Regions from separate parts of the Cytobacillus sp. QJM3NY_8 genome, predicted to be linked through region 1. Evidence: predicted binding sites of a transcription regulator. Region 1 holds the regulator's gene; the other holds the start of a gene.
What was found. Region 1 encodes LexA, which represses DNA repair genes until DNA is damaged. Its sites were predicted from a motif close to CGAACATATGTTCG; they were not measured.
Positions count from the first base shown of each region.

Region 2: the regulator LexA is predicted to act here: its motif matches at 1,503-1,516, upstream of AC0VZ9_RS03485 (DUF6434 domain-containing protein).

Region 1 covers NZ_CM149681.1:2,089,431-2,092,852, forward strand. The annotation lists gene AC0VZ9_RS10885 (CBO0543 family protein) at 1-510, shown strand, start outside; gene AC0VZ9_RS10890 (DUF4257 domain-containing protein) at 716-1,000, opposite strand; gene lexA (transcriptional repressor LexA) at 1,286-1,909, opposite strand; gene yneA (cell division suppressor protein YneA) at 2,065-2,397, shown strand; gene AC0VZ9_RS10905 (YneB family resolvase-like protein) at 2,407-3,054, shown strand; gene AC0VZ9_RS10910 (DUF896 domain-containing protein) at 3,197-3,422, shown strand, end outside.
Region 2 covers NZ_CM149681.1:646,530-649,951, forward strand. The annotation lists gene AC0VZ9_RS03475 (cysteine hydrolase family protein) at 125-682, shown strand; gene AC0VZ9_RS03480 (restriction endonuclease) at 813-1,376, opposite strand; gene AC0VZ9_RS03485 (DUF6434 domain-containing protein) at 1,551-2,111, shown strand; gene AC0VZ9_RS03490 (GrpB family protein) at 2,267-2,797, shown strand; gene AC0VZ9_RS03495 (hypothetical protein) at 2,846-3,055, opposite strand; gene AC0VZ9_RS03500 (NUDIX hydrolase) at 3,207-3,422, shown strand, end outside.

The sequences.
Region 1 (3,422 bases):
ACCGATGCAAACAAATTGATTACCGATGTTAATTTAAACACTTTCTTATTTACTCTAAGTTGGTGGGTAGCCTTAGCGATGTTACTTGTCCCATGGATTTTATGGGCATTTTTTCGGGAAAAAGAGAGTTCTGCCCGTTTGTTATTTGCAGCTTTTATAACGATGATAATCTCTACAACCATTGATGGATTAGGTGTTGACTTTGGTAAATGGGCCTATCCGATAAAGGTTATCCCAATACCAACGATCAGCTACTCATTTCGATATGGAACTGTTCCAGTAGCTATAATGTTATTAATTCAATTCAAACCAAATATTAATCCAGTAGTAAAGGCTGTATTGTTCGGTGGGTTTGGTGCTTTTGTAGGAATGCCTATCATGGCAATGCTGCACTTATATAAAAAAATCGATTGGGCCTTTACTTATTCCTTTTTTATCTTAGTTTCACTATACTTAATTGCCCATTGGTTTAGCAGAAGGAGCAGTTTTGAACAAATAGTTAAAGAGTAAAAAAAGCAGGATTTCGCCCGGCAATGGTCTGTATATATGTCTTGATCGCAAGTGCATCCCTGGGAGCAAGAACAGTACAAGTGCACTTATTAAGAAAATCCGAAATCCCCTGTTTGCTTGAGCAGGGGGGTTTTATAAAAATCAAATACAAAAACCCCGTTTCTAAGTGAACGAGGTTTTAACTAATTTGTATTTCCCTGCATCTCTATTCTTTATGTCTGATCTTTAGGAAATCGAGACATGTCAGCAGTGCATCTCCTCCAAATCCTGCAATCACCGCAAGGAGCACTACCTTTAAGGCAGAGTCAGGATCTGAAGATACGACCAAAAAAACAGCCGCTAAAGCCCCCATGATTACTTCTTCAAAGACCCCCAGATAGATGAATTTTTTTGTCCTTCTGGGTTTGACCATTTTGCCTTCTTTCCGAATATGTCCAACGACACCGACCAGCCCACCAATCAACAAAGCGAAGGTAATGTTCAAAAACATTTTTTCTTCACACTCCTAAAGTCGAGATTTTGGACAAGCGACCTTAGGTTGATTCTCGGTGTATTACCATTATATAGAAAGTGGCTATAAAATAATATGCATAAAAATACCGAATTTTCTGAATAATAAAATAGTCATACATGACTGTAACTTAGTACCAACAGAAAAGGTATCAGTTACTTTCGTATGATTTCGCTAATAGCATCAGGTAATAGGAACTGATAACCTTCTTAAAATTGGAAAAAATAAAAAGCAGGCAGTGGCTGCCTGCTTTTTATTATTCTATTAATGCATATGGCGGTATACACCTATAACTTTGCCAAGGATGGAAACATTTCGAAGGATGATAGGTTCCATTGTAGAGTTTTCCGGCTGAAGCCGGATATAGTCTTTTTCTTTAAAGAATCTTTTGACAGTTGCTTCATCTTCCTCTGTCATGGCAACCACGATATCTCCATTATTAGCAGTGCTCTGCTGTTTGACGATGACATAGTCGCCATCAAGGATTCCGGCTTCAATCATACTTTCACCCATGATTTCAAGCATGAATACATGCTCATCAGCTGGTGCCATTTTTTCTGGAAGCGGGAAGTATTCTTCAACATTTTCAATGGCTGTTATCGGCTGCCCTGCAGTTACTTTACCGACGATCGGAACATTGACTGCACTGACCTTATGGATGTGAGAAGACTCGTCCAGATCTAAAATTTCAATGGCGCGCGGTTTAGTAGGATCCCTGCGGATCAGCCCTTTGCTTTCAAGACGGGCGAGATGGCCGTGAACTGTTGAGCTTGAAGCCAGGCCGACTGCTTCCCCGATTTCCCTTACAGAAGGCGGATAGCCTCTCAATTTAACTTCCTCTTTAATAAACTCTAATATATCTTGCTGCCTTTTTGATAATTTCACCATCTTTACGCACCTCGTATGTTTTTGTTGTCTCAATTATAGCATCAATTACCATATGATACAAACATAAGTTCGAATTTTTATTGACACAAAACAAATGTTCGGTCTATAATAAAAACATCAAATACGAACATACATTCTTTTAGAGGTGGTATATCATGCTGAAAAAATTGTGGAAATCATATTCTTATGCTATTATTCTCTTCGTTTTAAGCCTGGCAGCATCGTTTATTATGCTCATTCAGATAGAGACACCTGATACGGAAAAGTTTGTGAAAGTCACTGTTGCAGAAGGTGACTCTTTATGGGAAATTGCTGAGAGTTTTTCGGCTGAACATTCGCTGTCTACAGATCAATTTATTAATTGGGTCGAACAAAATAATGAGATAGCGGCAGGCAGGATTTTTCCGGGCGATGAAATTGTTATTCCAGTAAAAGCACTGGATGACGAGCCTTATAAAGAGCTTGCCAGTTCAGACCTTTACGAATAAGGAGAAGTTATGAAAGCAATTATTTACTGCAGGGTTAGTACAACAAAGGATACTCAGGAAACGTCCCTTTCAAGACAGGAAGAAGAGCTGGTGAATCTGGCGAAAAAGCATGATTTTGAAGTAGTCAAGGTGATACGCGAACAGGCCAGTGGATATGACCTTGAAAGAGACGGTATATTGGAGCTTTTAGACTTAATTAAAGAAAAGGATATCAAGGTTGTCCTCATTCAGGATGAAACCAGGCTGGGGCGGGGTAATGCAAAGATAGCGATACTCCATTGCATCCTAAAGGAAGAAGTTCAGCTGTACAGCATTTCGAATAACGGCCAGCTCGAGCTTTCGGAATCAGATTCGATGGTGCTGAACATTGTGGGGATGGTAGAAGAATATCAGAGGAAGCTTCATAACATCAAAATTAGACGCGGCATGCAGCGGGCTGTTGATAAAGGATACCGCCCCGAGAAGAACTTAAGCAATCAGGGAGCAAATGGCGGCAGGGAAAGAATAGAGGTACCGATAGAGGAAATTGCCCGGCTAAGGAAAAACGAGTTAACATTTGCAGAGATTGCTGCAACACTCAGGGGCTTTGGCTATAATATCTCAAAAGCAACAGTCCATAGAAGGTATAAAGAGTATATGGAATCACTTGCTGAATAGAGCACTTTTCTTGTCAAAAGTGTTCTTTTTTAGTATGATGGCAGTTGAGTTTCAGATTGTTCCATATCTGAAGCTATTGTATAATAAAAACTTCTATTAGAACATCCAAAGGTAAACTTTTGATATAAAGGAGCTTTAATATATGCTGCCAAAACAAAAACTTGCCCGAATTAATGAACTGGCAAAGAAGGCAAAGGAATCAGGTTTAACAGAAGCAGAAGCAAAAGAACAGACTTCTCTCCGCAAAGAGTATTTGGAGACTTTTCGCTCTGGCATGCTGAACACGCTTAAAGGTGTTACAATCGTTGACCCGAAAGGAAATGACGTAACTCCGAAAAAACTAAAAGAATTCCAAAATAAAAACCGCC
Region 2 (3,422 bases), 1.4 Mb from region 1:
AAATGTCTAAAAATTTAGATAACATTTTCGGACAATGTTATTATGACAATCAATATATTGGCATGAAAATACTATGGGGAACAGATCTCAAATAACTTTATAGGTATTGAAAGGGGAAAATCATTTGAATCAAACATTATTAATTATTGATGCCCAACAGGAGTTAATTGATGGGAATATAAAAGAAAGTAAAGTTTTTAATAAAGAGCGGCTTATTGGGAATATCAATTTAGTGATCGAAAAGGCAAAGCAATCCAGTATTCCAGTTGTCTTTGTTAGGGATTTAGATGTTGCTGAAGGGAAAGGCAAAGGATTTCAGGTTCACGAAGAAATTAATGTGCCTGCGGAAACGAAGTTCTTTGATAAAGCTGCGACGAATTCCTTCCATGGAACAGGACTGCTGGATCACCTTAAATCTCAAAAGGTCAAGCATGTTGTTATAATGGGGTGTAAAACCCAGCACTGTATAGACAGTGCAGTTAGAACCGCAACTATTAGTGGATTGGATGTCACATTAGTAGGTGATGGACATTCAACAACGGACAGCGATGCTTTAAGTGCAGAACAAATTATCAAGCATCATAATGATACTCTTCACGGCCATTACAATGTGGAACATTTTTCAGTTGTCAGAAATGCAGCGGAAGACTTGTTTCATCCGATACATGATTCATATAGGTGAATTGAAATTATAGTATAGAGATATTCCTTATTAACAATAGATTCCCAATTTCTTACTGTGAAATTGGGATATTTAATTTGTGAAAGATAGGCATTCATGAAAGTAGAGGTATACAGGAATTTCCTGAACATCAAGAATGCTGCCCCCGTATTTTTTCCCCTTTTTTCGCTTTTAGAATCCATTTTATAAACTGTTGCCTGTCATATAAACGCATATTGTTTGCTTCGGCAAATTCAATTGCTTGACGGGTGAAACGCTCATTTGTGATGACCCAGCATTCAGCAGCATCAAAAATATCCATTTGCCTTAAAGTTTTTTGGACTAGGCGTATTCCGACTTCTCTTTTATGGCTTTTGACTTTAACAATCACTTGATACCCCGATGGAGAGGCAAGTAAAAAACTTATATCCGGATTCTCATCAATCGGTTTTGTAACTATATAACCAAGTTTGGATAATAGAGAGATGGAGAAATCCTCTAATTGCTCATCTGAAAGTTTGCTGATCAGCCAGATTTCGGAATCCGCCTGACTTTTCTGATCACGGCGAAACCAAAACAATCCGTAAACGAGATAGAAAATCACCTCTCCCAAAAAAGTCAGAAATGCATTTTCCCAATTGTTCGTATTCATAAAGACAATAATCGGCACCAGGATGATCATAAACCAAAGTATTAGATGATGACGTTCATTCAACCTGTAACACATCCTTCATTCTAAAAGTCTTCTAATCTTGTTATATCACAAATCATTTGGGCGGCAAGAATAGGAATATCTAAAAAGATTGGAATCGCCAAAATATATTGGTAAAATTTACATTTACGAACATGTGTTTTATAATATTATTATCTTAAAATGGAGGTAGAATACTTGAGGCCGGAACTAAGAAAGGATTTGGAAGTAAAAGATTTCCTCAGCTATTATTGGTTAAAAGAAGAACTGCAAGTTTTTTGCAGAGAGAATGGAATGAGTGCTGCTGACTCTAAAATGGAGATTACGGATAGAATAGCAGCATTTCTTCAGACAGGAGAAATAAACAAGCCAGCAAAGAAAAAAAAGTCCCCTTCTAAAGATGTTTTGTCAGAATTAAATTTAGATACTGTCATCACAGAAAATCACCGCTGCAGCCAGACCGTAAGAGCCTTCTTCAAATCAATTATCCCTAAATTTCATTTTTCGACTTATATTCAAAATTATTTTAAAGAAAATGCAGGCAAAACATATCGTGATGTGGTTCATGCTTGGTATGAAGAGGAAGAAAGAAAAAAGAATCCGTCTTATAAAAAACAAATAGGGTCTCAATTCGAATATAATCAGTTCACCAGAGATTATTTTGCAGACCCAAAAAACAAAGGCAGTAATCGAGAAGAGGCCATTAAAGCCTGGAATGTATTAAAAAAACTGCCAGGAAGCAACAAATACAGAGGCTGATTTACATATGAAAGCAGGTTTGAAGTTAATCAATTAATTAGAGTAGATGCAGAATGGAATTTAATGGGCAGGAATGGGTGTGGTTGAAAGGGTTTGGAGCAACAACTAATTGTGGATGAATTACCCAATGTAAGTTTTATAATGGAGGTCTCCAAATGAAGATTCGGCTTACGGAATTTAGCGATAATTGGGCTTTAATGTATGAAGTAGAGGCACAGTTTCTCAAAACCATCTTTAAAGATGACATCATAAAATGTGAACATTTTGGCAGTACTGCGGTCCAGGGGATGAAGGCAAAGCCTGTAATCGATATGATATTTATTGTGAAGGACATCGAAAAGATAGACAGTTTTAATGAAGAAATGAAAAACCTAGGATATGAGGCTGCTGGTGAATGGGGAATTACAGGAAGACGATTATTTCGAAAAGGCGGGGAAAACCGATCTCATCATTTGCATTTCTATCAATTTGATAACCCCCAAATAGAACGGCACCTAATATTTAGAGATTATCTGCGGTCCCATCCTGCTGAAGCAGCAAGGTACACTAAATTCAAGGAAGAATTAGCAAAAAGGTTTGATGACACAAGTGAGTATAGCCAAGCAAAAAAGGCATTTGTGAAGGAAATGGAGAAAAAAGCACTTGTTTGGTCTGGGGAAGCAAGGAAATTAAATGCAGAGGAATAGCAATATGCTCTCATTCCTTCACAATTATGGCATTAGGTTAAAAGGATTTTAATTACAGCCAATGTGCTTAACAAACTTTTGGTATGCTTTTGCAGTAATCATTGAAATTAAATAAATGCTTATGAATGAAGCAACAGATACGAAGAGTAAATAAATTACTGTATAAGGTTTAGGAATATCCACATTGAAAAAGGCAAATATAGTTATTAACAATGAAATTCCTATTGCTTTTGTGGTGTGTTTATTTTGAGTGTTCATAAAATCCTCCTTTCGATTAATCTTAATAACTGTCTGTTAGTTAAATAACATATATCTACATATTAACATAAAATCCCATTAATATCTTTCAAAAGGATTTATCTTCCAAATATCGAATTATATAGGGAAATCTTATATTTAGGAGATTACTATGGGGTATGTAATGGAGTTAAGAAAAATAGTTGGAAGCCGTCCTCTTGTTATTACTGGAGCGAGTGTAATCGTTTTAGATAAGAATAATAGGCTGTTATTACAATTAAGGAAGGATAATAACTGCTGGGGATTGGCGGGAGGTTCTCTGGAGCCCGGAGAGACATTGGAAGAGGTGGCTAAGAGAGAGCTGCTTGAAGAAACTGGGTTAACAGCA